3 regions of the Kitasatospora sp. NPDC059646 genome follow, and region 3 is predicted to be linked to each of the others. Evidence: riboswitches for the same ligand, from Rfam matches in the RefSeq annotation. Region 3 holds a riboswitch; each other region holds the start of a gene.
What was found. A riboswitch is a leader RNA that binds a small molecule or an ion and turns the genes downstream of it on or off. The one in region 3 is predicted to bind cyclic di-AMP.
Positions count from the first base shown of each region.

Region 1: linked by a shared signal. The riboswitch ahead of ACFV1L_RS05605 (transglycosylase family protein) and the one ahead of ACFV1L_RS11905 (transglycosylase family protein) in region 3 are both predicted to bind cyclic di-AMP.
Region 2: linked by a shared signal. The riboswitch ahead of ACFV1L_RS08205 (transglycosylase family protein) and the one ahead of ACFV1L_RS11905 (transglycosylase family protein) in region 3 are both predicted to bind cyclic di-AMP.

Region 1 covers NZ_JBHWDS010000006.1:19,304-29,332, reverse strand. Annotated here, with positions in the region: gene ACFV1L_RS05640 (hypothetical protein) at 1-35, opposite strand, end outside; gene ACFV1L_RS05635 (DNA-binding protein) at 186-629, shown strand; gene ACFV1L_RS05630 (NAD(P)/FAD-dependent oxidoreductase) at 839-2,203, opposite strand; gene ACFV1L_RS05625 (exopolyphosphatase) at 2,627-3,562, opposite strand; gene ACFV1L_RS05620 (DUF501 domain-containing protein) at 3,559-4,224, opposite strand; gene ACFV1L_RS05615 (septum formation initiator family protein) at 4,271-4,708, opposite strand; gene eno (phosphopyruvate hydratase) at 4,835-6,124, opposite strand; gene ACFV1L_RS05605 (transglycosylase family protein) at 6,348-7,031, opposite strand; cyclic di-AMP (ydaO/yuaA leader) riboswitch at 7,035-7,215, opposite strand; gene ACFV1L_RS05600 (cytochrome P450) at 7,467-8,711, opposite strand; gene ACFV1L_RS05595 (SDR family NAD(P)-dependent oxidoreductase) at 8,867-9,286, shown strand; gene ACFV1L_RS05590 (MazG family protein) at 9,294-10,029, opposite strand, start outside.
Region 2 covers NZ_JBHWDS010000008.1:177,917-187,945, reverse strand. Annotated here, with positions in the region: gene ACFV1L_RS08210 (G8 domain-containing protein) at 1-1,160, opposite strand, end outside; cyclic di-AMP (ydaO/yuaA leader) riboswitch at 1,642-1,813, shown strand; gene ACFV1L_RS08205 (transglycosylase family protein) at 1,819-3,075, shown strand; gene ACFV1L_RS08200 (hypothetical protein) at 3,201-3,401, shown strand; gene ACFV1L_RS08195 (AMP-dependent synthetase/ligase) at 3,512-5,443, shown strand; gene ACFV1L_RS08190 (LacI family DNA-binding transcriptional regulator) at 5,503-6,525, opposite strand; gene ACFV1L_RS08185 (glycoside hydrolase family 13 protein) at 6,551-8,269, opposite strand; gene ACFV1L_RS08180 (sugar ABC transporter permease) at 8,311-9,213, opposite strand; gene ACFV1L_RS08175 (carbohydrate ABC transporter permease) at 9,264-10,029, opposite strand, start outside.
Region 3 covers NZ_JBHWDS010000013.1:86,714-96,742, forward strand. Annotated here, with positions in the region: gene ACFV1L_RS11890 (pseudouridine synthase) at 1-57, shown strand, start outside; gene ACFV1L_RS11895 (diiron oxygenase) at 190-1,116, shown strand; gene ACFV1L_RS11900 (CapA family protein) at 1,265-2,437, shown strand; gene ACFV1L_RS11905 (transglycosylase family protein) at 2,459-3,655, opposite strand; cyclic di-AMP (ydaO/yuaA leader) riboswitch at 3,659-3,825, opposite strand; gene ACFV1L_RS11910 (MFS transporter) at 4,386-5,639, shown strand; gene ACFV1L_RS11915 (MFS transporter) at 5,735-7,111, shown strand; gene ACFV1L_RS11920 (hypothetical protein) at 7,196-7,909, opposite strand; gene ACFV1L_RS11925 (tyrosine-protein phosphatase) at 7,964-8,656, opposite strand; gene ACFV1L_RS11930 (glycine hydroxymethyltransferase) at 9,162-10,029, opposite strand, start outside.

The DNA.
Region 1 (10,029 bases), on a different contig from region 3:
GCGATCAGGGCGGTGTGACGGGCGGTCAGTTCCATTGCGGCTCCCCCGGGTTGATCTTGGATCGGTGGTCGCCATGCTAGGCGGCCGCTCGCGGGCGATCAATGCCCTTTCGGGGCTCGGTCATGAACAATTCGTTCAAGCAATTCCGTTGACGCCCGCCCGTTCACCGGTGAATGCTGGCTCCCATGACCGACATCCCGCAGCAGCCCGCCGACCCGTTCGCCCCGCCGGACGCGGAGGCCGCCCGCACCCAGCGCGTCTACGCCTCGCTGTTCCGGATCGCCGAGCGCCACGCCGCCACCGACGAGCAGCGCCGCCGCCAGACCAACCCCGCGATGCTCGGCCCGCACGAGGCGGTCCGACTGGTCGCCTTCCTGCTCAGCGGCGCCGCCCTCGCCGAGGAGGGCGAACCCGAGGTCGACCGGGCCGACGTGACGGCCGCACTCACCCTGCTCCCCCTGGTCCGGGCCGAACTCGACGAACTGGAGGCCGGGTTGCTCACCATGGCCCGCGGCCGCGGGATGACCTGGCAGGAGATCGCCTTCGGCCTCGGCCTCGGCACCCCCCAGGCCGCCCGCCAGCGCCACGAGCGCCTGAGCGACCGCACCGCCCCCGCCGACCGGTCCTGACGGCGGCCCGGCGAGGCCCGCCGGCCCGGCGGCGCCGCAAGGCCCCGGAACGCCCGAAGGCCCCCACCCGGCGGGGGTGGGGGCCTTCGTCAACCGATTGCTGTACTCCGCCCGGCAGCAGCGCCGGCTGAGCACCACGGAGGACGTGGTCCGGCGCGTTGCCGGGCGGAGGGCCTCCGACTCGTACCCGAAGTGTCGGGTCCTGCCGCTTACTTGCTGGCGGCGAGTTCCTTCTTGGGCTCGGCCGCGGCGGCGGGCTTCGGCGGAGCGGACGCCTCCTGGAAGGCGTCGAACGGCTTCTCCATCTCCGAGAGGCCGACGGTCTCGCGCTTGAGGAACATCGCCAGCGTCCAGTCGGTGAAGACCCGGATCTTGCGGTTCATGGTGGGGACCATCGCGCCGTGGTACAGGCGGTGGAAGTACCAGGCGAGGCGGCCCTTGAGCTTGACCTTGCCGAACAGGATCGCCACGCCCTTGTGCAGGCCGAGGCCGGCCACCGCGCCGAGGTTCTTGTGCTTGTACTCGGCCTGCGGGAAGCCGCGCATGCCGGCCACCACGTTGTCGCCGAGGACGGCGGCCTGACGGACGGCGTGCTGCGCGTTCGGCGGGCACCAGGCGCCCTCACCGGCAGCCAGGTCGGGGACCTGGGCGTTGTCGCCGGCCGCCCACACGTAGTCGAAGCCCTGGACCTGCAGGGTCGGCTTGGTGTCGATGTGGCCGCGCGGGCCGAGCGGCAGGCCGAAGCGGGAGACGACCGGGTTCGGCTTCACGCCGGCGGTCCACACGATGGTGGAGGCGTCGAACTCCATGCCGTTCTTCAGCACCACGTGCTGGTCGACGCAGGAGTCCATCGAGGTCTCGATGTAGACCTCGATGTTGCGCTCCTCGAGCCGGCCCTTGGTCCACAGACCGAGGTCGGGGCCCATCTCGGGGAGGATGCGGTTGGCCGCCTCCACCACGATGAAGCGCATGTCGTCGCGGCTGACGGTCTTGTAGATCTTGGCGGCGTCGCGCGCCATGTCCTCGATCTCGGCGACCGTCTCGATGCCGGCGAAGCCGCCGCCGATGACGACGAAGGTCAGTGCCTTGCGGCGGACGTCCTCGTCCGTGGTGGACTCGGCCTTGTCCAGCTGCGCCATGACGTGGTTGCGGAGGCTGATCGCCTCTTCCACCGTCTTCATGCCGATGCCGTGCTCCGCCAGGCCCGGGATCGGGAAGGTGCGGGAGACCGAGCCGGTCGCCACGACCAGGTACTCGAAGGGCAGTTCGTAGGAGTCGCCCGCCGCGGGCTGGATGGTGGCGACCTTGCGGGCGTGGTCCACCTCGGTCACGTGACCGGTGAGCACCTCCGCCTTCTTCAGGGCGCTGCGCAGCGGCGCGACGAGGTTGCGGGGGGCGACGTTGCCGCCGGCCGCCTCCGGGAGGAAGGGCAGGTACGTCATGTACGACCGCGGGTCGACGACCGTGACGGTCGCTTCGCCGTAGCGCATCTTCTTGAGGATGCGCATCGCGGCATACAGGCCGACGTAACCACCGCCGACAATGAGGATGCGAGGACGCTCCGTGGTGCTCATATCCGAAAGTATCCACCCCCGCCTGACGGACCATTCGTGAGGCCCGTCACAAGCTCCTGGACACCGGGTGCTACACTGCGCGCCCACATTTCCGGGCCGGGGCGGTCCCTCCCGCTCCGCCCGACGCCCGCGGCGACCGGCGGGGCACCCGGTGCCGCGCTGAGCAGCAACGATCCTTGCGCCGCACGGGTTCCCGAGTGGGGTTTCGATTTCTGCCGCGTGAACGCCGGGTTGCCTGCGATCCCATGAACGACCCGCCCCGGGCGCCTTCGGTCCCACATATCGGACGGACCGGACACCGCGCTGGGCCGAAAGGCCCGATCGCCATGTGAAGAAATTCACGAAGCTTCTTCCGGCGACACGCCGGGAGGCCCCCGCCGGGCCTTCCGGCACCCGTGGCGAGGGCCTCCCGCGGCGTCCGGGTCAGGCGATCGACCAGGCGATGCCGTCGAGGATGTCGTGCTCCGAGACCAGCAGTTCGGCGGCCCCGGTGCGCTCCATGATTTCCAGCAGCACCAGCGCGCCGGCCGCGATCACGTCGACCCGGCCGGGGTGCATCACGGGGACGGCGGCCCGCTCGGCGTGCGAGGAGTGCAGCAGCCACTGCGCGGTCTCCCGGACCTGCTGGACGGTCAGCACCGCGTGGTGGATCCGCTCGGAGTCGTAGCCGGGCAGCTCCAGCGCGATCCCGGCGACCGTGGTGACGGTGCCGGCCAGGCCGACCAGGGTGGCGCCCTCGGTCAGCGGGACGCTCCCGGCGACGGTGTCCAGGGCGGCCCGGATGTCGGCCCGGGCGGCGGCGATCTGCTCCTCGGTGGGCTGCCCGCCCGCGAAGTGACGCTCCGTCATCCGCACGCAGCCGATGTCCATCGAGTGCGCGGCCCGCACGTCCTGCTCGCCGAGCACGAACTCGGTGGAGCCGCCGCCCAGGTCGAACACCAGGTAGGGCGGGCGGTGCGGGCCGCCGAGCAGCTCGCGGGTGGCGCCGGTGAAGGAGAGCCGGGCCTCCTCGTCGCCGCTGACCACGCTCGGAGTGATGCCGAGGATGTCCTTGACCCCCGCGGTGAACTCGGCGGCGTTCTCGGCGTCCCGGGAGGCCGAGGTGGCGACCATCCGGATCCGGTCCGGGCCGACGCCGTGCGCGGCGATGACCTCCGCGTACTCGCGGCAGGCCGCGAAGGTGCGGGCCAGCGCCTCGGGGTGCAGCCGGCCGGTCCGGTCGACGCCCTGGCCGAGCCGGACGATCAGCATCCGCCGGTCGAGGTCGGTGATCCCGCCGGTCTCGGGGTCGAGGTCGGCGATCAGCAGACGGATCGAGTTGGTGCCGCAGTCGATCGCGGCGACCCGGGTGGTGGTCACGACTCGTCGCCCTCCCCGGCTTCCTCCGCGGCCCTGCGGGCGGCGGCGCGCTCGGCCGTCAGCGCCTCCTTGGCGGCGATCACCGCGGCGTGGTCCTCGGCCTTGGCCCGGTTGCGGGCCACCCGCTCACCGGCGGCCTCGACCTCGGCCGGGCTGACGCACGGACCCTTGGCCCACCAGTCCTCCAGCATGCCGATCGCCTCGTCGCCCAGCGGGTTGACGCCCTCGCCGGCCGCCAGCGAGTGGCCGACCAGCACGTGCAGGCACTTGACCCGGTCCGGCATGCCGCCGGCGCTGGGGAAGCCCTCCAGCACCTCGATGGCGTCCCGGCGGGCGATGTAGTCCTCGTGCGCGGCGCGGTACTTGTCGGCGAGCTCGGGGTCCTCGGCGAGTCGGGCCGTCTGCTCCTTCATCACGCCGTCCGCCTCCAGGGTGCCGATCAGCGAGGCGGCCTTGGGGCAGGTCAGGTAGTAGAGCGTCGGGAACGGGGTGCCGTCGGGCAGCCGGGGCGCGGTCTCCACCACGTCCGGGTTGCCGCACGGGCAGCGGTGGGCGACGGCCCGCAGCCCGCGCGGCACCCGGCCGAGCTGGGCGGCGATGGCGGCGACGTCGTGGTCGGAGACGGCGGGTGCGTCGGACGCGGGAGGGTTCTGGTTGCTCATCAGGAGTCTGTTCGTCAGGTGGGGGGACGGGTGGGGTGGCGGGGCGTCAGGGACGGCCGGGCGGCGCCGCGAGGGCGGTGTCGGCGGCGTCGACCGAGTCCCAGAAGGCGGAGTACCAGGGCCGGACCGCCTTGGGCCGGCCGGCGGCGTCCGCCGAGGGCTGCTTCTCGCCCGGCGCGGGTGGCGGGGCGACCGAGACGAACGGGGTCTCGCCGGGCAGCGCGTAGTGCAGCCGGTCCCGGGCCTGCGCCTTGACGTACTCCGGGTCCTGCCAGCGGGCCTTGGCCCGGCGCAGTTCGTCGACCTGCTGGCGGGCGTGTTCGGCCTTGGCCCGCTGGTCGGCGATCTCCGCCCGCTGCGCGATGTACTGCCGGGTCGGATAGGCCAGGATCGCCACCAGCGAGCACAGCACGAGCACCAGCACGGTGGCCCGGCTGGTGAAGCGCGGGCGCGCCGCCAGTCCGGGAATCCTCCACTTGGCCATCTGGTCGCCCCTCCTGCGCATGCCGGTGCCCCGGCCCCACCCTACGCGGTGGAGGCCGGGGCACCGGTCACAACAGGCTCGGCGATCAGCCTTCGCTGTGCTCGCGTGTCCGCGGAGCGGCTGTGCCTACTTGTCCGCAGAGCGGAAGCGCGGGAACGCCGAGCGGCCCGCGTACTCCGCGGCGTCGTCGAGGATCTCCTCGATGCGCAGCAGCTGGTTGTACTTGGCGACGCGCTCGGAGCGGGCCGGGGCGCCGGTCTTGATCTGGCCGCAGTTGGTGGCGACGGCGAGGTCGGCGATGGTGACGTCCTCGGTCTCGCCGGAGCGGTGCGACATCATGCAGCGGTAGCCGTTGCGCTGGGCCAGCTCGACGGCGTCCAGGGTCTCGGTGAGCGAGCCGATCTGGTTGACCTTGACCAGCAGCGCGTTGGCGGTGCCGGTCTCGATGCCCTTGCGCAGGCGCTCCGGGTTGGTGACGAACAGGTCGTCGCCGACCAGCTGGACCTTGTCGCCGAGCTTGTCGGTGATGGCCTTCCAGCCGTCCCAGTCGGACTCGTCCAGCGGGTCCTCGATGGAGACCAGCGGGTAGGCGGCGACCAGCTCGGCGTAGTACTCGATCAGCTCGGCGGCCGACAGGGCCTTGCCCTCGAACTGGTAGGCGCCGTCCTTGTAGAACTCGGACGCGGCGACGTCCAGGGCGAGCGCGACGTCCTTGCCCGGGGTGTAGCCGGCCTTCTTGATGGCCTCGGTGATGAGGTCGAGGGCCTCGCGGTTGGAGTCCAGGTTCGGGGCGAAGCCGCCCTCGTCGCCCAGGCCGGTGGACAGCCCGCGCTCCTTCAGCACGCCCTTGAGGGTGTGGTAGACCTCGACGCCCCAGCGGACGGCCTCGGAGAAGGACTCCGCGCCGATCGGGGCGATCATGAACTCCTGGATGTCGACGTTGGAGTCCGCGTGCGAGCCGCCGTTGAGGATGTTCATCATCGGGACGGGCAGCACGTGGGCGTTCGGGCCGCCCAGGTAGCGGAACAGCGGCAGGTCGCTGGCCTCGGAGGCGGCGTGCGCCACGGCGAGCGAGACGCCGAGGATCGCGTTGGCGCCGAGCGAGGACTTGTCCGGGGTGGCGTCCAGGTCGAGCATGGCCTGGTCGATCAGGCGCTGCTCGGTGGCGTCGTAGCCGACCAGCTCGGGGCCGATCTGCTCGATGACGGCGAGGACGGCCTTCTCGACGCCCTTGCCGAAGTAGCGGTTCTTGTCGCCGTCGCGGAGCTCCAGCGCCTCGAAGGCGCCGGTGGAGGCACCCGACGGGACAGCCGCACGACCGGTGCTGCCGTCGTCGAGACCGACCTCGACCTCGACCGTGGGGTTGCCGCGGGAGTCGAGGATCTCACGGGCTACGACGACATCAATGGACGGCACGAGGCATCTCCTAGCGGAAGCGGATGTGTGGTCGTTACGCCCAGAGCCTAGCCGCAGACATGCCCGCGGCCACGCCCGGCCGGGCTCCGTCTCACCGTGTGGCCCGGCTACTCACTGGTAGTTCACCTGTTTGCCCGCCGACCGTCCGCCCCGGGCGGCGCGAACTGCGTTGCGCGCGCCGGGAGCGGACGGTTCGTCAGGGGTACGGCCGCCCGGGCGACCGTCAGAGCGAGAGCACCTGGCCGGGGACGATCAGGTCCGGGTCCGCGCCGATGACGCCGCGGTTGGCCTGGTAGAGCTGCTCCCAGCCGCCGGGGACGTTCCGGGCGGCGGCGATGCCGGACAGCGTGTCGCCCTCCTGCACGGTGAGCCGGGCGGCGCCGTTCTGCGGCTGCTGCTGGGCGGCCGGGGCGCTCTGCGCGGGGGTCTGCTTCGGGGTCTTGGCGGTCTTCGGCGCCTGCTGCTGCGCCGCCTTCGGGGCGGCCGCGCGCTGCTGGGAGCGGGAGGCGGTGTCCTGGGAGCTGCCGCCGCCCTTGGCCAGTCCGGCCTTGCCGGAGCAGACCGGCCAGGCGCCGGGGCCCTGCGAGGCGAGCACCCGCTCGGCGACCGCGATCTGCTCGGCGCGGCTCGCCCGGTCGGCGGTGGGGGCGTACTGGCCGCCGCCGTAGGCGCGCCAGGTGGAGGAGGAGAACTGCAGGCCGCCGTAGTACCCGTTCCCGGTGTTGATGCCCCAGTTGCCGCCGCTCTCGCACTGGGCGACGCGGTCCCAGGTGTCGACGGGCGCGGCTGCCGCTCCGGTGGCGGAGAGCAGGGGCAGGGCGAGACCGACGGAGGCGACGCCGGCGGCGGCGACGACCTTCTCGGCCTTGGTACTGCGACGGTGACGGCCGGTGCCGGTGAACAGCATGGTGCTTCCTCTCCGCACGCCTGCGAGGTGAGCTGTCGGGTTCGGACCGGGAGGTTGGCCCGGCCGCCGGCGGGACCGGACGCGGCTGCGTCCGCTCCCTGGCGGCTTCACCCCGAGCCGTCGGGGACTACGGCGTTCACACTTGGGTCCCCCGCTCCTGTCCGGGTCTGGTCGGTGTCCCGAGGGCGCGGTGGACAGGATTCGGCGTGCCGCGTTCGGGGCCCGCAGCTGCGGGCAAATCGGAGAGTAAGCAGAGCTGACGAGCAATCACAAGCTCATATCACCGGTATCACGTCGAAATTACGGACCTTCACTTCTCGTGCACAAACCGTCCATGTATGTCCGGAATCGCCCCGGACGGGGCGCATCGCGCGCCCCCGCCGGGGGTTCGGACAGTGCCGTGCTGGGGCGGGGTCCGGGGTCGCCGAAACCGGGTCAGCGGGGCGTGAAGGAGACCGGGAGTTCGCGCAGGCCGCGCATGATCAGCCCGCCCCGCCAACGGAGTTCGGCGGGATCGGCCGCCAACTGGAGGTCCGGCAGCCGTGTCAGCAGTGTGCCGATCGCGCGCTGCCCTTCGAGCCGGGCGAGCGGCGCGCCGATGCAGTAGTGGATGCCGTGACCGAATCCCAGGTGCGGATTGTCGGAGCGGGCCAGGTCCAGGGTGTTCTCGTCGGAGAACCGGGCCGGGTCGCGGTCCGCCGCGGCCAGCACCACCAGCACCGGGTCCCCCACCGGGATGTCCACGCCGCCGACGGTCAGCGGCCGGGTCGCGAACCGCCAGGTGGCCAGCTCCACCGGCCCGTCGTAGCGCAGCAGTTCCTCGATGCCGGTCTCCAGCAGACCGGACTCGCCGCGCCCCAGCGACTCCTGGAGCCGGGTGCGCTGGTCCGGGTTCCGCAGCAGGGCGTAGACCCCGTTGCCGATCAGGTTGATGGTGGTCTCGAAGCCGGCGAACAGCAGGATGAAGGCCATTGCCGCGGCCTCGTTCTCGGTCAGGTGCTCGCCGTGGTCACTGGCCCGGATCAGGCCGGAGATCAGGTCGTCGCCGAGGTCGGCCCGCTTGCGGTGGATCAGGTCGGCCAGGTAGCCGCGGATCTGCTTGACCGCGCGGCCCACTCCCCCGCGCTTGCCGCCGGTGTGACGGATCATCATGCCCGCCCAGTCCCGCAGGTCGTCCTGGTCCTCCGGCGGGACGCCCAGCAGGTCGCAGATCGCGTAGATCGGCAGCGGGAACGCGAACTCGTGGATCAGGTCGGCCTCGCCGCGCTCCGCGAACGAGTCGATCAGCCGGTCGGTGAGCTGCTGCACCCGGGGCTCGAACTCGGCGACCCGGCGCGGCGTGAACGCCTTCGACACCAGGCGGCGGAGCCGGGTGTGGTCCGGCGGGTCGATGTTCAGCAGGTGGGTCATCAGGTCCGCCTGCCGCTCCCCCGGGATGCCCACCCGGCCGGTGCGGTGCGCCTGTTCGCTGTGGTGCGCCGGGTTCTTGGACAGCCGCGCGTCGGCCAGCGCCTGCCGGGCGTCCGCGTACCGGGTGACCAGCCAGGCCTCCACCCCGCTCGGCAGCGTGGTGCGGTGCACCGGGGCGTGCTCCCGCAGCCAGGCGTAGGCCGGGTACGGGTCGGCCGCGAACTCCCAGGTGAAGAGTTGCGGGCGGGCTTCGTGGGGCTGATCTGGCATGTCTTGACCGTATCTGGAACCGCCGTCGCGTGAGTCTGGTCACCTGGCGGGTATTCCCTGTTGCGGAGCGTCGGGGCGAGCCTACGATCCTCCGATGAACCACAGTGGGCGGCGTGCGGACCGCCCGCGGTTTCGCTCTGGAAGGGGAGCAGGCCATGCGAGTAGCCGGTGCAGTGGTGGTCATCGCGGTGCTCGACGGAGGCGAGGGGGCCGATCTGGCCCGCAGGTTCTCCGCCGCCGGAGCCGCCGGCCTGCTGATCGCCGATCTCCGTCCCGGCGTCGCCGAGGACCTGGCCGCCGAACTCGACCGTCCCGGCTGCCCGGCGGTCGGGGTGTCCGGCGACGTCCACCACCCGGCGGACATCGCGGCGCTGGTCGACACCGCCGTCAAGCACCTCGGACCGATCGACCTGTTCGCGGTCGCCGGCCCGGACGGCGAGCGGATCGTCCAGCTCGCCGAACTGCCCCGCCACCTCGACCCGCTGGCCGAGCTCCTCGCCCTGGTCGGCGAGGCGATCGGCGAGGTCGTCCCGGCCCAGCGCCGCGCCGTCTCGGACGTCCCGCTGGCGGGCTGACGGGCCGTCAGCCCTCCTCGGGCAGGCCCTCCGCGGCCCGGACCGCGCGGCGGTAGCGCCGGGCCGCGGCCCGCAGCGCCGCGTCCACGTCGATGCCCCGGTCGTAGCCGCGCTGGGCAACGGCCAGCAGCAGGTCGCCGGCGGTCTCGGCGGTGAGTTCGGCGGGCAGCTCGTAGGGCGCGTCCGGCACCGCGGTGAACTGCGCGCGGCGGACCCGGGAGACCAGCTTCGCCGCGTACGCCAGGGCGGGGAGTCCGGCCGGGACGCCGTCCAGCACGGACTCGCGCTGCTTCTCCGCGGCCTTCAGCTGCTCCCAGTTGGCCTCGGTCTCGGCGGAGTCCCGGACGTCGACGTCGCCGAACACGTGCGGGTGGCGGTACATCAGCTTCTCGACGATGTCGCCGGCCACGTCGTCGATGGAGAACGGGTCCTCCTCGTGCTCCTCGGCGATCCGGGAGTGGAAGAACACCTGGAGCAGCACGTCCCCGAGTTCCTCGCGGAGGGTGGGCCGGTCGTCCTCCTCGATCGCCTCGACCAGCTCGAACGCCTCCTCGACCAGGTACTTCACCAGGCTCCGGTGGGTCTGTTCGGCGTCCCAGGGGCAGCCGCCGGGCGACCGCAGGCGGTCCATCACCGAGACCAGGTCCAGCAGCCGGGAACCCGGCAGGTCGTAGGAGCCCGGCAGCAGTTCGATCTCCGGGTGCTCGCCGGCCTCCTCGACCGCGATCCGGGCCAGCGCGTCG
Region 2 (10,029 bases), on a different contig from region 3:
ATGCCGTGGCTGTGGTGCGGCACGAACGCGTGGCTGCCGCTGTCGCGGACCACCACGCCCTCGACCACGGTGCCGCGCGAGGTGTCGAGCAGCATGTGGAAGTGCAGCCCGTACCGGCCGAGCACCGGTTCGGTGACGGGCTGCCCGTTCCAGGTGTCCTTGCCGGTGGTGCGCGGGCCGAGCCGGCGCAGCGCCGCGTGCCGGACGTCGGCGGGGCGGCTGGACGTCAGGTGGACGTGGGCGCGGCCCTGTTCGGTGCCTTCGACCCGGACGTTGCGGGTCAGGTTGAGCACTTCGGCGCCGAAGGTCGCGCCGCCGCCGACGCCGACCCGCGGGTGGGCGTGCTGGAGCGGTGCGGTCAGCGCGACGTCGCGGCCGTCGATCCGTTGGACCGTCACCAGGTCGTAGGAGGTGGAGAAGGACTCGGCGTCGGGCGGGGCGGTCGGGGTGACGGCGAGTTCGTCGCCCGGCTGCCAGCCTTCGGGGGCGGCGGCGAGTCGCAGCACGGTGTCGCCGGGCTTCAGGTCGGCGGCGGCGCGCACCCAGGCGGTGCGGGGCGCGCCGTCCAGCCGGAGGTAGCCGTGTCCGGTGACCCACAGGCCGGTGTCGGTGTCGACGACGGTCGTGCCGCCGCCCCGGAAGCGGCGTTCGTCGATGTCGGGGAAGCGCAGGGTGTGGGTGTGCGCCTGGTCGGGCGCGAGTGCGAGGGTGCCGCGGACTTCGACGTTGCCGCCGCTCTCCAGGGTCAGCGAGCTGTCCTTGGCGAAGACCAGCGAGCCGCCGGTGTCGATCAGCAGCGAGCCGACCCGGGCGTCGGTGTCGAGCACCACCCGGTCGGTGATCCGCACGGCGCTGCCCGGACCGGGGACCTTGCCGCCCCAGCCCTTGGCGTCCGACCACGTGCGCCCGCTCTCGTCGACCGGCGGCGGGGGCGGGGTCGGCTGCGGGCCGGAGGCGGCGGGAACGGCGCGGGGGTGCTGATGGCCCGTCGCCCCTGCGCCGGGCGGCGGCGGGGCGGCCTCCTCCGCCGCCCCGGCCAGCGACTGGCGCAGCACCATTCCCCCGCCGACCGCCGTCACGGTGCCGACCGCCAGCCAGGTCAGCATCCGCCGCCGTCCGATCGGCGGCCGCCGGTGGCGCCCGTTCTCCCAGTGCTCCACGATGGCCGCCTCCCGAACGCGTGCAGGGACTCCGAATCGTCGGGGGCAGCATAGGCGGCGGGCCGGACGGAAATGCGCGACTTCCGCGCGGGTTAAGCATTATGACGTACCGTCAGGCCGGTGCCGGAATTCCGCGGCCGTGCGGGCGGGCCGGGCAACCGCCGGAACGGAGCGGGACATTCACCCGCAAAACGTCCCCGCTGCCCGTGATCAAAACGCCCAGCGGGGTGAATACTCCCGCACGCCGCTGCATAACACCCCAAATCGGACTCAAGATCGTCGAATTCCTGACGTGCGCCCAGTTCTCGCCATTCACAGCGGAGTTCGTCCGGAATTCCTTGATCGCGTTTTTCGGGCCCGGTGATGCCCGTCACAGGCATTTGCGAATCATCCTTAAATCCGCTTAATCTCCTGCCCACGTTCGTGGACACACGGACCCAGCTCACCCGGAACGCCGAGTCCTGCCGCCGGGTGGGCCGGCTGATGCGAGACGCACCGCGGCAGGGGCGGGGGAACCAGGTAAGTCGCCCTGGGCGGGTCCACGGACCGGTCCGGGGCTTGGGGTGAAGCCGTGCGCGCCGACAGGTGTGCGCGGCCGGGCGACTCCGGCCCGAATCCGACAGCTCACCTCGCAGGCGTGGGAGAGGAACGCATCTTCATGCTGCCCATCAGCGCCAAGCGCGCCCGCCGTCTGATCGCGACCACCGGTGTCGTGGGCATCGGCCTCTCGATCCCCTGCCTGACGGCCGGCACCGCCTCCGCCGCCTCGGTGGCCACCTGGGACAAGGTCGCCCAGTGCGAGTCCAGCGGCAACTGGTCGATCAACACCGGCAACGGCTTCTACGGCGGTCTGCAGTTCACCGCCTCCACCTGGGCCGAGTTCGGCGGCACCGCGTACGCCGCGCGCGCCGACCTGGCCACCAAGGACCAGCAGATCGCCGTCGCCGAGAAGGTGCTGGCCTCGCAGGGCCCCGGCGCCTGGCCGGTGTGCTCGATCCAGGCCGGTCTGACCAAGGGCGGCGCCGCCCCGCAGGTCGACACCTCCGCGAACACCGCCGCGCCGGCCGCCCCCGCCGCCAAGCCGGCCCAGGACACCGCCCAGCAGCAGACCCAGGCGCCGGCCCCGAAGCCGCGCCGGCAGGACCAGGGCCAGACCCGCCGCCAGGCCGAGCAGGGCGCCCCCGCGGCCGACCGGGCCGCCGGCAGCTACACCGTGGTGGCGGGCGACTGGCTGTCCACCATCGCGCAGCGCCAGCACGTCGAGGGCGGCTGGCAGAAGCTGTACGAGCTGAACCGCGACGTGCTGACCGAGGGCCCGGACGTGATCTACCCGGGTCAGCAGCTCGCGCTCGGCAACGTCTCGGTCGCCGAGGCCCCGGCCCGGCAGTCCGCCCCGGCCGCCAAGTCCTCGTCCAACGGCTCGAACTGGAAGGGCGACCGCTCCGGCGGCCAGTCCTCCGGCACCGCCAAGAGCACCGCCAAGAGCACCGCCGCGGCCCAGCCGAGCACCACCGCCAAGAGCACCGCGACCACCGCCACCGCCACCAAGGCGACCGGTTCGAAGGCCGCCGCGATCGACTTCGCGCTGTCGAAGGTCGGCCAGGCGTACATCTACGGCGGCACCGGCAACGGCGGCTGGGACTGCTCGGGTCTCACCCAGGCGGCGTTCCGCCAGGCCGGCATCAGCCTGCCGCGCGTCGCGGCCGACCAGGCCGACTACGCGACCCGCGTCTCGCTGGACAGCCTGCAGCCGGGCGACCTGCTGTTCTGGTCGAACAACGGCGCCAACTCGGGCGTCTACCACGTCGCGCTGTACGTCGGCGACGGCAAGTACGTCGAGGCCGCCAACCCGAGCGCGGGCGTGCGCACCATGACCATCGCCAACTGGGCGCCGGACTTCGCCGGTCGCGTCTGATCCCGCCCCTCGCGAGGTGACGGACGCCGGTCCGTGAGCGCCGCTGCCCCGGAGACCCTGGTCGGCTCCGGGGCAGCGGCCTATCCTCGGCCGGAAGCACTTCATCGGGACCGGGGAGCGTGGCGATGGCGAAGCTGACGATCACTCTGGAGGCGGACCTCGCGCTGGAGGTGATGATGCGTCTGGGAGTGAGCAGCCCGCAGGACGCGGTGGAGCTGCTGGTGCGGGACTTCCTGGCCACCGGCCGGCGCACCGAGGCGCGGACCGGCGGGAGCCGGGAGGGCGAGCGGTTCGCCGGTCCGGCGCCGGACGCCGAGCAGGGCTGAGTCCGGAGGCTCGACCAACCTCTGTTACTTGCAAGGAACTTACCGTCTAGTAAGTTCGCGGCCGAGTCCCTACCCTGGGCGGACCCCACCCCCCTCCAAGGGAGTTCGCCATGGCACACCCCCTCGCCCGTGCCGCCCGCGCCGAACACCTGCGCGACCGCGCCCCCGTCGAAGTCCTGCGCTCCGGCGGCCGGGTCGTCGAGGCCCGCACCCCCCACCTCGTCCCGCCGCCGGACGCCGGCAGCCTCGCCGACCTGCCGTTCCGCAACGCCCGGGAAGCCCCGGACGCCGAGGTGCTGACCCGACGCCGGCCGGACGGCGGCTGGCAGCACGTGACGGCCCGCCGGTTCGCCGACGAGGTCGCCTCCGCGGCCCGCGGCCTGGTCGCGGCCGGGGTGCGGCCCGGCGGGCGGATCCTGCTGATGTCGCGCACCCGCTACGAGTGGACGCTGCTGGACTTCGCGGCCTGGGCGGCCGGCGCGTCCCTGGTCCCGGTGTACCCGACCTCCTCGATCGAGCAGGCCGAGTGGATCGTCCGGGACTCCGGCGCGGTGCTGGCCGTCGCGGAGGACGCCGCCACCGCCGAGGTGCTGACCGTGGCGATCGCCCGCACCGGCGGCACGGTGCCGCTGTGGCGGCTGGACGAGGACGCCGTCGGCGCCCTCGGTGAGCTCGGACGGGCCGTCCCGGACGCCGAGTTGACGCGGCGCAGGGAGGCGCTCGGCCCGGACAGCGAGGCCACCCTGATCTACACCTCCGGCACCACCGGCCGGCCCAAGGGCTGCCTGCTGACCCACGCCAACTTCCTCACCGAGGCGGCGAACTGCCACGCGATGCTGGAGCCGGTGTTCAGCGCGGCGACCGGCGAGGAGCCGTCCACCCTGCTGTTCCTGCCGCTGGCCCACGTGCTCGGCCGGATGATCCAGGTGACCTGCGTGTACGGCCGGATCCGGATCGGCCACAGCCCGTCCCTGAAGCCCGACGAACTACGGCCCGACCTGGCCGCGTTCGGCGCCACCTTCCTGGTCGGCGTGCCCTACCTGTTCGAGAAGATCCACCAGTTGGGCCGGGCCGAGGCGCAGGCCAAGGGCGCGGCGCGGGTCTTCGACCGGGCCGCCGCGGTCGCGGTGCGCTACGCCCGCGCCGAACTCGCCGCGCTGGCCGGGGAGGGCCCGCACGCGCCGCTGTCGCTGCGGCTGGCGCACGGCCTGTACGACGCCCTGGTGTACCGCCGGGTGCGGCAGGCGATGGGCGGCCGGATCCGCTACGCGATCAGCGGCGGCTCCTCGATCGACCCGGAGCTGCTGCTGTTCTACGCCGGCGCGGGCGTGCTGGTGTACGAGGGCTACGGGCTGACCGAGACCACCGGCCCGTCCACCGTGAACCCGCCGCTGCGGCCCCGCCCGGGCACCGTCGGGCCCCCGGTGCCGGGCAGCGCGGTGCGGGTCGCCGAGGACGGCGAGGTGTTCCTGAGCGGCAGTCAGCTCTTCGACGGCTACTACGAGTCGGGGGCCGGGCGGCCGGTCCGGCAGCAGTGGTTCGCCACCGGCGACCTGGGCCGGCTGGACGAGGACGGCTACCTGACCGTCACCGGCCGCAAGAAGGAGATCCTGGTGACCTCCGGCGGCAAGAACGTCTCCCCCGGCCCGCTGGAGGACCGGCTGCGCGCCCACCCGCTGATCAGCCAGTGCCTGGTGGTCGGCAACGGCCGGCCGTACGTGGGCGCGCTGCTCACCCTCGACCCGGAGGCGGTGGAGCGCTTCCTGCAGGAGCGCCCGCCGGCCCCCGGCGGCGGGGCGGAGACCGGGGCGGCGCCGGAGGTGAGCACCGCCGTCCCGCTGCACCGCACCGTGCTGGCCGCGCTCGCCGAGGCCGTGCGGGCCGTCAACTCGACCGTCTCGCGGGCCGAGTCGATCCGCCGGGTGCGGGTGGTGTCCGGCGACTTCACGGAGGAACGGGGCCTGCTCACCCCGTCGCTGAAGGTCCGCCGGCAGGCCGTCGGCACCGCCTACCGGCGGGACATCGAACAGCTCTACGGCTGAACGCGCCCGCGGCCCCCGCTCCGGGCGGAACGGGGGCCGCGGGTCGGGCACCGGTCGGGTCAGGTGCGCGGACCGGAGCCGGTGGAACCGCGCATCACCAGTTCCGGCTGGAACATGAACTCGGAGCGCTGCGCCGGGTTTCCGCCGACCTCCTCCAGCAGGGCGTCGACGGCGGCCGTGGCCATCGCCTCGACCGGCTGCCGGACCGTGGTCAGCGGCGGTTCGGTGAACGCTATCAGCGGCGAGTCGTCGAACCCGACCACCGAGACGTCCTGCGGCACCGACAGGCCCCGGCGGCGCACCGCGCGGATCGCGCCGAGCGCCATCATGTCCGAGCCGCAGACGATCGCCGTGCAGCCCTTGTCGAGCAGCGCCTGGGCGGCGGCGTGACCGCCCTCCACGCTGAACAGGGTGTGGTGGATCAGGTCGGCGGCCTCCTCCGCGGTGCGCCCGGTGAGCTGCTGGAGCGCGGCGGTGAAGCCCTCGATCTTGCGCAGCACGGGGACGAACCGCTTCTGACCGACCGCCAGCCCGATCTTGTCGTGGCCGAGTTCGACCAGGTGCTGGACGGCCATCCACATCGCGGCCCGGTCGTCCGGGGAGATGAACGGTGCGGCGATCTTCTCGCTGTAGCCGTTGATCAGCACGAACGGGACCTGGCGGCCCGCCAGTTTGGCGTACCGGTCGTGGTCGGCCGTGGTGTCGGCGTGCAGTCCGGAGACGAACACGATGCCGGCCACGCCGCGCTCCACCAGCATCTCCACGAGTTCGTCCTCGGTGGAGCCGCCGGGGGTCTGGGTGCACAGCACCGGCGTGAAGCCGTGCCGGCTGAGCACCTGCTCGATCACCTGGGCGAGCGCGGGGAAGATCGGGTTGCTGAGCTCCGGGGTGATCAGGCCGATCAGCCCGGCGCTGCGCTGGCGCAGCCGGGTGGGCCGCTCGTAGCCGAGCACGTCCAGCGCGGCCAGCACCGTCTGGCGGGTCGTCGCGGAGACGCCCGCCTTGCCGTTGAGTACGCGGCTGACGGTGGCTTCACTGACCCCCGCCTGCGCCGCGATGTCGGATAGTCGCGCCGTAGTCACGATCCCAGAGCCTATTGCAACCACCTCAGACCGCCCACCACGCGGTGCTGTCCGCGGGGAGTTCGACGGTCCCGGACTCCGCCACGGGCGCGGAGGACAGCAGCAGCCGTCCGGGGGCGGGAACGCCGACGGTCTCGCCGGTGGTGTTCACGGTGCACACGAACGAGCCCTCGGCCGCGTCCCGGCGGAACATCAGCACGCCCTCGGGGGCGGCCAGCCACTCGACGTCGGTGCCGGCACCGAGCGCGGGCTGCGCGCGGCGGACGGCCAGCGCGGAGCGGTACAGCTCCAGCGTGGACGTCGGGTCGCCGGTCTGGACCTCCACCGACAGGTCGGCCCAACCGGCGGGCTGCGGCAGCCAGCTGGGGCCGCCGGCCACCGGGCCGAAGCCGTACGGGGCCTCGGTGCCGGACCACGGGATCGGCACCCGGCAGCCGTCGCGGTAGCCGTCCTGGCCGGCCTGCCGGAAGAACGACGGGTCCTGGCGGACCTCGTCGGGCAGGTCGGTGACGTCCGGCAGGCCGAGCTCCTCGCCCTGGTAGATGTACGCCGAGCCGGGCAGTGCGAGCATCAGCAGGGTGGCGGCGCGGGCCCGGCGCAGGCCGAGTTCGCGGTCGCCGGCGGTGCGGATCTGGGTGCCGAGGCCGGGCGGGTTGGCGAACCGGGTGGCGTGCCGGGTGACGTCGTGGTTGGACAGCACCCAGGTGGTGGGGGCGTCGACCGGGCGCATCGAGTCGAGCGACAGGTCGATCACCTCGCGGAGCTTGCCGGCGTCCCAGTCGGTGCCCAGGTACTGGAAGTTGAACGCCTGGTGCAGCTCGTCGGGGCGGACGTAGTTGGCGGTGCGCTGGACGGTCGGGGTCCAGGCCTCGGCGACGCCGATCCGGTCGCCGGGGTACTCGTCGAGGATCTTGCGCCAGCTGCGGTAGATGGCGTGCACGCCGTCCTGGTCGAAGAACGGCATGACGTCGTTGCCGAGCAGCTTCAGCTGGTCGTGGCTGCCGAGGTCGGGCAGGCCGGGAGCCTTGACCAGGCCGTGGGCGACGTCGATCCGGAAGCCGTCGACGCCCATGTCGAGCCAGAACCGCAGGATGGAGCGGAACTCGTCGGCGACCGCGGGGCTGTCCCAGTTGAAGTCGGGCTGCTCCGGGGCGAACAGGTGCAGGTACCACTCGCCGGGGGTGCCGTCGGGGTTGGTGCTGCGGGTCCAGGCCGGGCCGCCGAAGATGGACTCCCAGTCGTTGGGCGGGAGTTCGCCGTTCTCGCCCTTGCCGGGGCGGAAGTGGTAGCGCTCGCGCAGCGGGGAGCCGGGGCCCTCGCGCAGCGCGCGCTGGAACCACTCGTGCTGGTCGGAGGAGTGGTTGGGGACCAGGTCGACGATGATCCGCAGGCCCAGGTCGTGGGCGTCGCGGATCAGCCCGTCGGCGTCCAGCAGGGTGCCGAACATCGGGTCGACGGCGCGGTAGTCGGCGACGTCGTAGCCGGCGTCGGCCTGCGGGGAGGCGTAGAACGGCGACAGCCAGACCGCGTCCACGCCCAGGTCGCGCAGGTAGGGCAGGCGGCTGCGGATGCCGGGCAGGTCGCCCATGCCGTCCCCGTTGCCGTCGGCGAAGCTGCGCGGGTACACCTGGTAGATGACCGCGTCCCGCCACCAGCCGCCTCTGGAGGCCCCGGTGGTCGCAGCAGTCGTCCGAGCGGCGGGAACGGCGGCGGGCCGGGAGGCGTCGGCCAGGTTCTGGGTCATTGGACAGTCATCCCTTGGGTGCTGTGGAAGGTGACGGAGGTTCAGGACTTCGCGGCGCCGGCCGTCAGGCCGGTCACCAGGTGGCGCTGCACCAGGTAGAAGACGACCGCGGCGGGGATGGCGATGAGCACCGAGGTGGCGGCCATCAGCTGCCACTGGTGGTCGTGCTCGCTGACGAACGAGGCCAGGCCGACCGCCAGCGTGTACTTGCTGGACGAGAGCATGAAGGTGGAGGCGTAGGCGACCTCGCCCCACGCGGTGAGGAAGGAGTAGAAGGCGGCGACCGCCAGGCCCGGGCGGGCCAGCGGCAGGATCAGCCGCCAGAAGGTGCCGAACGGGGAGAGCCCGTCGACCCGGCCGGCCTCGTCGATCTCGACCGGAATGGTGTCGAAGTAGCCCTTCAGCAGCCAGGCGCAGTAGGGCACGGTGGTGGCGGAGTAGACCAGGATCAGGCCGGTGTAGCTGTCCAGCATCTGCAGGTTGGACAGGATGTAGTACATCGGCACGATCAGCACCGCGATCGGGAACATCTGGGTGACCAGCAGCGTCCACATCAGCTGGCGGTGGCCGGGGAAGCGCATCCGGGAGACCGCGTAGCCGGTGGAGGCGGCGATCAGCACGCCGATCAGGGTGGTGCCGCCGGCCACGATCGCCGAGCTGCCGAACCAGCTGAGGAAGTCGGTGTCGCCCAGCACCCGGCCGTAGTTGGCGAGGGTGGCCTTGTCCATGATCTTCGCCGGGTGCAGGTAGTCCATGTCGTCCGGCCCGAGCGAGATGTACGCGATGTACAGCACCGGGAACAGGGCGACCAGGCTGGCGAGGATCAGCGTGCCGTGCGAGAGCACGGTGGCGAGCGTCGAGGACTCGCCGCGCGCCCGTACCTTGACGGGTCGTCCGGCGGGCTTCGCTGCGTCGGTGGCGGGGCGGTCGGCGGTGAGAGTCATGGGGCTACCTGCCTGGTCGTGGTCCTTGGGGTTCAACTCGGCCGCCGTGCTCATCCGTTGGCCTTCTCGTTCCGGGCCAGCCAGCGGCGGTAGAAGGTGGTGAAGACGATCAGGATGGAGAGCAGCAGGATTCCGTAGGTCGCGGACTGCGCGTAGTCCGCGGGCTGCTGGCCGAAGCCGAGGCGGTAGGCCCAGGTGACCAGGATCTGCGCGTCGGGAGCGCCGGAGCCGAACAGCAGGAAGATGACGGCGAACTGGTTGAAGGTCCAGATCACGCCGAGCAGGACGACGGTGGAGGAGACGGTCCGCAGGCCCGGCAGGGTGACGTAGCGGAACCGCTGCCAGGCGCTGGCGCCGTCCATCTCGGCGGCCTCGTACAGCTCGGCCGGGATGGACTGGAGGCCGCCGAGCAGCGAGATCATCATGAACGGCACGCCGACCCAGGTGTTGACCAGGATCGCGGCGCACTTCTGCGCCAGCGGGTCGGACAGCCAGCCGGGTTCGGGCAGGTGCAGCATCGACAGCAGGCCGTTGACGGCGCCGCCGTCGGCGAGCATCAGCCGCCAGGAGAACACGGTGACGAAGGTCGGCACCGCCCACGGCAGGATCAGCACCAGCCGGTACAGGCTGCGGCCGCGCATCTTGCGGTTGAGCAGCATCGCCAGGCCCAGGCCGATGCTGTAGTGCAGGAACACGCAGATCGCGGTCCAGATGACGGTCCAGATGAAGTGCGACCAGAAGCGGTCGTACGCGGTCGGCCCCCACAGCACGTCCGCGTAGTTGTCCAGCCCGACGAAGTCGAAGCTGTCGGGTATG
Region 3 (10,029 bases):
TTCGTCAGCCGGCGGGAGCTGGCGGCGTGGGCCGACCCGGACGGCTGGGGCGCCTGAGGGTTCGTCGGGACGGCGATGGGGCCTCCTTGTGCGCAGTGTATTGACGGGCAGTCTAATAACTTCTACCTTCGCGGCAGTGGCACCGTTCCACCCACGACGCCCCTCGACCCCCACCGCGAAGGAGCCGGCATGCCGCCCCAGCCCGCCGCAACCCCGACCGCTCCCGACCGCGAGCGCGCCGCCCCCGACCGGGAGCGCACCGCCGAACGCCTGCTCGCCTCCTCCGCGAAGCTCTCGTTCAACCCCCTCAAGGACGTCGACTGGGACGCCGACCCCGTCCCCGGCGCCTACTACTGCCCGCCCCGCCACCTCTCCCTCTACGGCACCGACCTGTGGGAGCGGATGACCGAGGACGAGCGCATCGAACTCTCCAAGCACGAGGTCGCCTCGATCGCCAGCGTCGGCATCTGGTTCGAGGAGATCCTCATGCAGATGCTGCTGCGCCACGCCTTCGACCGGGACCCCACCAGCAACCACGTCCAGTACGCGCTCACCGAGATCGCCGACGAGTGCCGGCACTCGATCATGTTCGCCCGGATGATCGCCAAGATGGGCGTTCCCGCCTACGGCGCCGGATTCGTCGCCCACAACCTCGGCCGGCTGTTCAAAGCGATCTCCACCCACAGCCAGACCTTCGGCGGCACCATGTACGTCGAAGAGATCCTGGACGCCTTCCAGCGCGAAGTGATGAACGACGAGACCCTCCAGCCGCTCACCCGGCAGGTCTCCCGGATCCACGTCATCGAGGAGGCCCGGCACATCAGCTACGCCCGCGAGGAACTCGTCCGCAAGCGGCTCGGGCCGGTGCAGCGGCGGTGGGAGCAGCTGTTCCTCGGCGTCGTCATCTACTACGCCACCACCGCGCTCATCCACCCCCGGCTCTACGCCGCCGTCGGCATCGACCCGAAGGTCGGCAAGGCCGTCGCCCGGGCCAACCCCCACTGGCGCGCCACCAAGACCGAGATGGCCCAGAAGGTGATCGGCGTCCTGGACCGGGCCGGACTGGTCGGCTGGGCCAACCGCTGGCTGCTGCGCGCCGCCGGAGTGATCGCCTGAGCGGCCGGAACACCCCCGGCCGTCGCTGACGGCCCCGCACGCACAGGACACCGGCGCACAGTTGTGACCGTCCGGTGCGGATGTGGCCTTCCGGTGATCGACCTGCGCGGATAGGGTACGACGCATCGAACGATCCGGGGGGATCACCATGCGCCGCGCACCACTCGGCACCGCCGCCGCCGCCCTGCTGCTCGCCACCGTCGCCGGATGCGGCGGCCCGACGCCGTCCGCCGGCGGGGCCACGGCCAGTGCCCCCGGCGGCGACTCCGCCGGGGGCGCACCGTCCGCCGCATCCGGCAGCCCCGGCGCGGCGGACGGCGGCGGCGCGAGTGCGGGCAGCACCACGAGCGCGGGCGCGGCAGCACCGAGCGGAGCGGCGGGCAGCATCACGGTCGCGTTCGCCGGCGACGTCCACTTCGAGGGGAGGACCGCCGCCCGGCTCGCCGCCCCCGCCGCCGAGACCGCGCTCGGACCGATCGCCAAGACCCTGGCCGCCGCCGACCTGGCCGTGCTCAACCTGGAGACCGCGATCACCGGGCGCGGCAAGCCCGAACCCAAGACCTACACCTTCCGCACCAGCACCAAGGCGCTGACCGCGCTCAAGGACGCCGGCGTCGACGTGCTCTCCCAGGCCAACAACCACGCCGTCGACTTCGGTCCCGACGGCCTCACCGACACCCTCGCCGCCAAGGCCGCCTCCCCGATCCCGCTGATCGGCATCGGCAAGGACGCCACCGAGGCCTACGCGCCCCACCTCACGACCGTGCGCGGGGTGAAGGTCGCCGTCCTGGCGGCGAGTCAGGTCGACGACCTCACCAACCAGAAGTGGCGGGCCGGCCAGCACAAGCCGGGCATCGCCTCCGCGTTCGACGAGAAGGCGCTGCTGCGCGCCGTCACCGACGCCAAGGCGCAGGCCCCCGTGGTACTGGTCTACCTGCACTGGGGCGAGGAAGGCGTGGCCTGCCCCACCGCCGCACAGACCGCCCTCGCCAAGAAGCTCGCCACCGCAGGCGCCACCGCCGTGGTCGGCACCCACGCCCACACCATGCTCGGCGCGGGCATGCTCGGAAACACCTACGTGGCGTACGGCTTCGGCAACTTCCTCTGGTACGGCACCTCGAACTACACCGCCTCCGACGAGACCGGCGTCACCACGCTCACCATCACCGGCGAGGGGCGGGTCACCGGCGAAACGTTCACCCCCGCGCACATCGACGGCCGGGGCGTGCCCGTCCCGCAGACCGGCAGTGCCGCGAAGAGCGCCCAACAGCGCCGCGACGGCCTGCGGGGCTGCACCGGGCTGGCCGCCGTCCCCAAGTGACGGCGGCCAGCCCGGCGGGCGTCAGCCCAGGTTCAGCACCTGGCCCGGGTGGATCAGGTCCGGGTTCTCGCCCACCACCTGCTGGTTGTCCTTGTAGAGCTCGGCCCAGCCGCCGTCCAGTTCATGCGTGCGGGCGATCTTCGCGAGCGTGTCGCCCGGGCCGACGGTGTACGGCTGCGGGGCGGTGGTCGCGGCGCTCGGCGCGGCCGCCGGGGTCTCGGCGGACGCGGCCGGGGCGGTCGGTGCGGTGTCGGCCCGGCCCGGGGACGGCGCGGCGGACGTCGGGTCCGTGGCGGGAGCGGTCGGTGACGGAGTGGTGGTGGCGGGGGCGGACGGCGTGGGCGGTTGGGTGTTGCCGTTGTTGCCGTTCCCGTTCCCGTTCGGGTTGCCGTTCTGGTCGCCGGCGGGCGTGGACGGGCTCGGGGTGGCGCTCGGGTCGGTGGACGGCAGCGGGACGACCGGGACGACCGGGACGACCGGGGTCACCGGGGTGACCGGCGCGGTCGGGGTGGCGTGGCCGTCCGGGACGGTGGTGCTCGGCGCGGTGGTACCCGGAGCGGGCGTGGCGGCGGGCGGCTGAGGGTTCGTCAGCTGCACGTAACGCTCGTACAGGCTCTGGTGGCTGGTCCAGAACCAGCCGCCGTTCTTCTGGTACCAGTAGACGTGGTAGACGGGGTCGTAGCCGGGCAGGCCGGAGAAGACCGGGGCGGCGCTCGGCTTGGTGACGGTGCCGTCCGGAGCCGCGTTGGCGGCGGCGACGCCGCGGGCGCCGCGCAGCGAACCCGTCTGGTCCGCCGAGTCGTTGTCGTCCACCACGCCGGGGGCGGTGGCCACGCTGAGGTTCGCCGAGTCGGCGCACCCGGACCAGGGCTGCGGGCCCTCGGTGGCCAGGATGCGTTCGGCGACCGCTATCTGCTGGCTGCGGGTGGCCCCGTTCGGCAGTGCGGCGTACTGGGTGCCGCCGTAGTCGACCCAGCGCTGGGCGTTGATCTGCAGGCCGCCGTACAGGCCGTCGCCCGCGTCGGCGCTCCAGTTGCCGCCGCTCTCGCACTCGGCTACCCGGTCCCACACCGCGCTGGGGGCGGCGTGCGCACTCGTCACCGCGAGCAGGGGCAGTGCGATGCCGACACCGGCGGCGCCGGCCGCGGCGATCGCCCGCTCGGCCGTCTTCTCCGCCTGGCTCTGCCGACGGTGGCGTCCGGAACCCGTGAAGAGCATGCCCGATCCTCTCCGCACGCCTGCGAGGTGAGCTGTCGGGTTCGGGCCGGGAGGGAGGCCCGGCCGCCGCACTCCGGTCGGACCGGCGCGGACGGCTTCACCCCTAGCCGTGGGGAACGGCGTCCTGCGTGGTTCCCCCGCCCCTGCCCGGGTTGTGGTGGTCGACCCGGCGACGCGGCGGACAGGGCTCGGCGAAACCGCGCGCGGGGGCCCGGCGGTGCGGGCCGGACCGAGCCTATTCACTCGAACGGCGCAATCACAAGCGCATCGCGCCCGCGTCACGGTCGAATCACGCCCGCCCGGAGGGCCGTCGGACACGGACCGCCCTTGCGGGAGCGGGGGAGCGCTGCGACCGTGCGTGGGCGACCTGTTGACGATCATTTCGGTGGCGGCGGCGATCCTCGGTGACCCTCGGCGGGGCGGCGGCGGCCCTCGGCGGCGCGGTGGCGGGGTGCGGCGTCCGGCGTTCGGACGGCGGGATGGTCCGGAGGTCGGTCGGCCGGTCGGGAAAATCTGGCCGATCGGTGGGATTGGAGAGGCCGGACGAAGGGAACGCGGGCGGCCCGGAACGGCTCGCCACCGGCTGACGGCACCCCAACCTGCTTGCGGCAGAGCCAAGTTGGCACCAATCGGGGCAAATGTCGGTGTTGCGGATAATTCGCGCGACAGCGGGTTCGGCGGCTCCCTACCATCGCGGTGATCGTTACCCCGACCTGCTGTGGAGGTGCCCATGGCTGGGCTGATTCCCGAAGTGCTCCGAGCGGAGCGCCAGTTCGCCCGGCTGTTCGTAGGCCAGTCGTTGTCCGTCCTGGGCGACAGGGTCTCGTTCGTGGCGCTGCCGTTCGCCGTGCTGTCGATCGGCGGGTCGGCTGCCGACGTCGGTCTGGTGGCCGCGGCGGGCCTGGTGCCGATGCTGCTGTTCACGCTGGCCGGCGGCGTGTGGGCGGACCGAATGCCGAGACAGCGGATCATGCTGGCCTCGGACCTTGTGCGGTGCGCGGTCCAGACCGCCGTGGCGGTGCTGCTGTTCACCGGGACGGCCACGGTCGGCGCGCTGGCGCTGCTGATGGTGGTGTTCGGCGTGGCGGATTCGTTCTTCCTGCCGGCGTCCACGGGGCTCCTTCCGCTGTTGCTGTCCGGGGACCGGCTGCGCGAGGCCAACGCGTTGCGCGGGTTCGTGAGCTCGACGGGGCTGGTGGTCGGTCCGGCGCTGGCCGGTGCGCTGGTCGCCCTGGCCGGGCCCGGCGGCGCCCTGCTGGTGGACGCCGCGAGCTTCGCGGCCAGCGCCCTCGTCCTGGCCAGGCTCGGCCCGGTGGGCGGGCCGGTGCACGCGGAGCGGGCCGAGCGGCTCGGCTTCCTGGCCGAACTCCGGGTCGGATGGCGGCAGGTGTGCGACCGCTCCTGGGTGTGGTCGAGCATGCTCGCGATAGCCGTCTACCACGTGGTGGTGCTGCCCTCGGTGTTCGTGCTCGGCCCGGTCCTGGCCGACCGCGAGTGGGGCGGCGCGGGCGACTGGGCCCTGGTCGTGATCGCCTTCGGTCTCGGCTCGATCGTCGGTGACGTCTGCGCCTACCGCCTGAAGCCGGCCCGGCCGATGGCGGTGGCAGCCGTCGCGATGGCGGTCGCCTCCTGCCAGGCGCTGATCATCGGATCCGGCGCACCCGTCCTGGTGATCGCCCTGCTGGAGGCCTGTACCGGAGTCGGCGTCTCGCTCTTCTTCGTGCTGTGGGAGACCTCGCTGCAGGTGCACATACCCGAGCAGGTGCTGTCCCGCGTCAGCTCCTACGACCACCTGATCGCGGTGGCGCTGATGCCACTCGGCCTGGTGCTCGCCGGTCCGCTCTCGGAAGGGCTCGGCGTACACCGCACGCTGTTCGGCATGACAGCGCTGGCGGTCCCGGCCGCGCTCGTCCTGCTGGCCGTGCCCGCCGTCCGGCGGTTGCCCGCGCAGGCGCAGGAAGAAGCCCTCTCCATTCATCCATAAAAGATTGGAATATGATCGATGCTGCACCGCTCGATCGACGCCCGCGGAGCACCGTCCCGAGCCACCACGTCCGACGCACCATCCGGGAGCCCGCCATGTCCGTCCAGGCCCAGCGTCCCCTGCCGCCCCCGGGGGCCACGCCGAGCGCTGCTCCGCGCACCACTCCGGGCGGCGGGTCCCCGGGCAGGCCGATCCGGCTCGGCCTGCGCGCCAACCTCGCGCAGTTCAGCCTGCTGGTGGCGGTCAACGCGCTGGTCGGCGGCATGCTCGGCCAGGAGCGGACGGTCCTGCCGCTGCTCGCCGAGCGGGTCTTCCACATGTCCGCCTACACCGGCGCGCTGACGTACATCCTGGCGTTCGGGGCGACCAAGGCAGTCACCAACTTCTTCGCCGGGACGCTGTCCGACCGGTACGGACGCAGGCCGGTGCTGATCGCGGGCTGGCTGGTGGCCCTGCCGATACCGGCGATGCTGGCCTGGGGCCCCACCTGGGGCTGGATCGTCGCGGCCAACGTGCTGCTGGGCGTCAACCAGGGCCTCACCTGGTCCACCACAGTGATCATGAAGATCGACCTGGTCGGGCCGGCCCGGCGCGGCCTCGCGATGGGTCTCAACGAGGCGGCGGGATACCTCGCGGTGGCCGTCACCGCGACCGCCACCGGGGCCGTCGCCGCCCACTGGGGCCTGCGTCCGCAGCCGTTCCTGCTCGGCGCGGCGTACGTCGCCCTCGGCCTGGGCCTGGCGGTCGCCGCGGTCCGGGAGACCCGTGAGCACGCCCGGGCCGAAGCCGCCGCCCACCCGTCCCCGCCGGGCACCGGCACCGAGCAGGAGGGCGCGGCCACGGCGGGACCGCACACTCCTGCCGACGACCGGGCCGCACTCGGCACCGCCCGAATAGCCCGTACCACCAGCCTCGGTGACCGGGCGCTGTCCAGCGCCAGCTGGGCCGGCATGGTCAACAACCTCAACGACGCGCTCGCCTGGGGCATCTTCCCGCTGCTGTACGCCGCGCACGGGCTGGAACTCGGCAGGATCGGCATCCTGGCCGCGCTCTACCCGGCGGTCTGGGGCGCGGGGCAGATGCTCACCGGCTGGTGGTCCGACCGGATCGGCCGCAAGCACCTGATCACCGCGGGCATGCTGCTCCAGGCCTTCGCCCTCGCTCTGGTCGCGGTCGGGACGTCCTTCCCGGTGTGGGCCGCCGCCCAGACCCTGCTCGGCGCGGGCACCGCCCTGGTGTACCCGACCCTGCTGGCCGTCATCGGCGACGTCGCCCACCCCGCCTGGCGGGCCCGCGCCGTCGGCGTCTACCGGCTCTGGCGCGACGGCGGCTTCGCGGTCGGCGCACTGATGGCGGGCATCCTCGCCGACGCGTACGGCGTGACCACCGCGATCTGGGCGGTCGCCGCCCTGACCGCCCTGGCGGGCATCACCGTGGCAGTGCGGATGTACGAGACCCACCCGCGCACCTGACCGACCGTCAGCGGCGCACGACGACGCGCACGTCCGAGGAGGCGCCTACAGGAGGCGTCTACAGGAGGCCTCTACAGGAGGTGCCTACAGGAAGAGCGAAGCGATGCCCAGTACCAGGGCGAGGGCGGGCAGCACCGCGAACCAGCCCAGGCCGAGCCGGTAGGGAGTGCTGAGCCCCCGGCGACGAGGCGGGGCGTTGCGGCGGACGCTCAGCAGTACCAGTCCGGCACCCGGAACGAAGGAGAACAGCCACAGGCCGAACAGGAACTTGGCGCCGTCCGCCAGCGTCTGGCGGGCGCCGAGCTCGACGCAGCCGCCCGTCGGGGAGCAGCTGACGTCCAGCACGGTGCCGGCCGCGTACCGGGTCGGGGCGTCCCGCAGCAGCCAGGAGCCGTCCACCGTGTCGGCGGCCCCGCGCTCGCCGTGGCCGTAGCAGTTGTAGGCCTTGGTGCGCCCGCCGCCGTTCGCCAGGCAGGCGTCCACGGTCATGCTCAGCCTCGGGGTGCCGCGCCAGCCGACCTGGTAGCTGAAGTCGGTGGCCGCCTGGCGGACGAGCAGGACACCGAGGAGACCGGCGAGCAGGAGACCGAGCACGCCGAGGGCCATCGCACAGCGGGCCGAGAACCGGGCGTTGCCGGATCTGCGGAGCCCGTCCTTCGGCGCGGCGACCGTCCCGGGGCCCGCGGCGGTGGCCACCGGCGCGACCGTCGTGCGTACCGGGCCGGTGGCAGTGGTGGGTTCGGCGGGGGCAGTCGGGTCGTCGGGGTCGGTCAGGTGGTTCGGGTTCGTGGCGTCCATGGTTGATCCCCCGTCGGTTCGCGCCTCGTCGGCACCATAGCGCCGGGAAGGCCGCTACGGGCAATCTGCGGAGCGGAACTCGGAGCGCAGGGCGGCGAGTTCGGACGTTCGCGCGCCGTGCGCCCGCAGGTGGTCGTCCAGCGTGCCGTGCTGGGAGCGGACGGACAGCAGGGCGCGGCGCAGGTGGACGGCCGCGACCGGGCGGGTGGCGTGGCCGGGGACGGCGGGGTCGGGGGCGGTGAGCCCGAGCGCGGCGTTGGAGCGCAGGAAGTCCGAGAGGATCTCCGGCTCCCCCGCACCGAGCAGCGACTGCAGCAGTGCGACGACCACACCGGTGCGGTCCTTGCCGGAGGCGCAGTGCACCAGGACGGCCCGGTGGTCGGCGCTGAGCAGCGCCCGGATCGCGGCGACGGTCGGGCGTCCGGCGAGCTCGGCCATCAGCGGGTACAGCTCGGCCGGCTCCTCGGGCCAGCGCTGCTCGGCGAAGACCGGGACGTGCAGGTGCCGGATGCCGCTGCCGTCGAGCGCGTCCGGCCGGGCGACGGTCTCCGGTGTGCTGCGCAGGTCGAGGACGGTGCGCACCCCGAGGTCGCGCAGCGTCCGCACGCCGTCGGGCGTCAGCCGGTCGAGCGCGCCGGAGCGGTACAGCACTCCACGGGGGAGCGCGCCGGCTCCGCCCGCGTCCCGGAAGTTGCGCACCCCGGGGACGGCGGGGCCGTCCAGGGCCGTCATCGGTTCGTCCGTCATCACGGCGGTCATCCTAGGCGTGCCCGGTCCAGGGACGGCCCGCCGGGCCACGGGCGGCGTCCGGAATGACGGGGGCGTGGCCGGCGGCACCGGGACTCGGGTCGCCGGGGCCTGCGCCGTGTTGCCGCATGGCTCGCGGAGCCCGTCGGCCAGGCCGTCGTGCTCGCAGGGTCGTGCTCGGAGGGTCGTGCTCGCAAGGTCGTGCTCGAACGGTCGCGCTCGGAGGGGCGTGCTCGCCGGGTCGTCGGCCGGTGCGGCGTCCTGACCTGCCGTCAGGCCGTGGCGGCTCGGGCGGTCGGTCGTCGCCTCGGGGTTGCTGCGGAGCGCGACCGCCGGGTGGACGGGGTCGGTGTCCGGGTGGGCGCGGGCCCGGCAGTGGGTGCCGTGGTCCCGGGCTGACCGGTCGTCGGAGCGGGGAAGGCCCGGGCGCGGCGGGGAAGACCGCAGCCCGGGCCGTGGGCGGGGCGTCCGGACGGGGACGCGCCCTCGGAGGGGAGGAACCGGGTCAGCCGAGGGTGATGCCGGGGTAGAGCGGGTGTCCGGCCAGCAGGTCGACGGCGCGCTCGGCGACCGCGTCGCGGACGGCCCCGTCCAGCACGTACTGCGCCTTGGAGGAGCCCGCGGCGGTGGTCGCGGACAGCACGGTGTGGATCAGGTCCGCGACCTCGTCGAACTCCGCCGTGCCCAGTCCGCGGGTGGTGAGCGCGGGAGTGCCGAGCCGGACGCCGGAGGTGTACCAGGCGCCGTTCGGGTCCTGCGGGACGGCGTTGCGGTTGGTGACGACACCGGAGTCCAGCAGCGCCGCCTCGGCCTGACGGCCGGTCAGACCGTAGGAGGAGACGTCCGCCAGCACCAGGTGGTTGTCCGTGCCGCCGGTCACCAGCCGGGCGCCGCGGCGCAGCAGGCCCTCGGCGAGCGCGTGGGCGTTGTCGACCACCTGACGGGCGTACACCCGGAACTCGGGGCGGCGGGCCTCGGCGAACGCGACGGCCTTCGCCGCCATCACGTGCGACAGCGGGCCGCCGAGGACCAGCGGGCAGCCCCGGTCGACGTGCTCGGCCAGCTCGGAGGTGCACAGCACCATGCCGCCGCGCGGGCCGCGCAACGACTTGTGCGTGGTGGTGGTGACGATCTGGGCGTGCGCCACCGGGTCGAGGTCGCCGGTCAGCACCTTGCCCGCGACCAGGCCGGCGAAGTGCGCCATGTCGACCATCAGGGTCGCGCCGACCTCGTCCGCGATCTCCCGCATCCTGCGGAAGTTCACCAGCCGCGGGTACGCGGAGTACCCGGCGACCAGGATCAGCGGCTTGAACTCGAGGGCGATGCGCCGCACTTCGTCGTAGTCGACCAGGCCGGTCGCCGGGTCCGTCCCG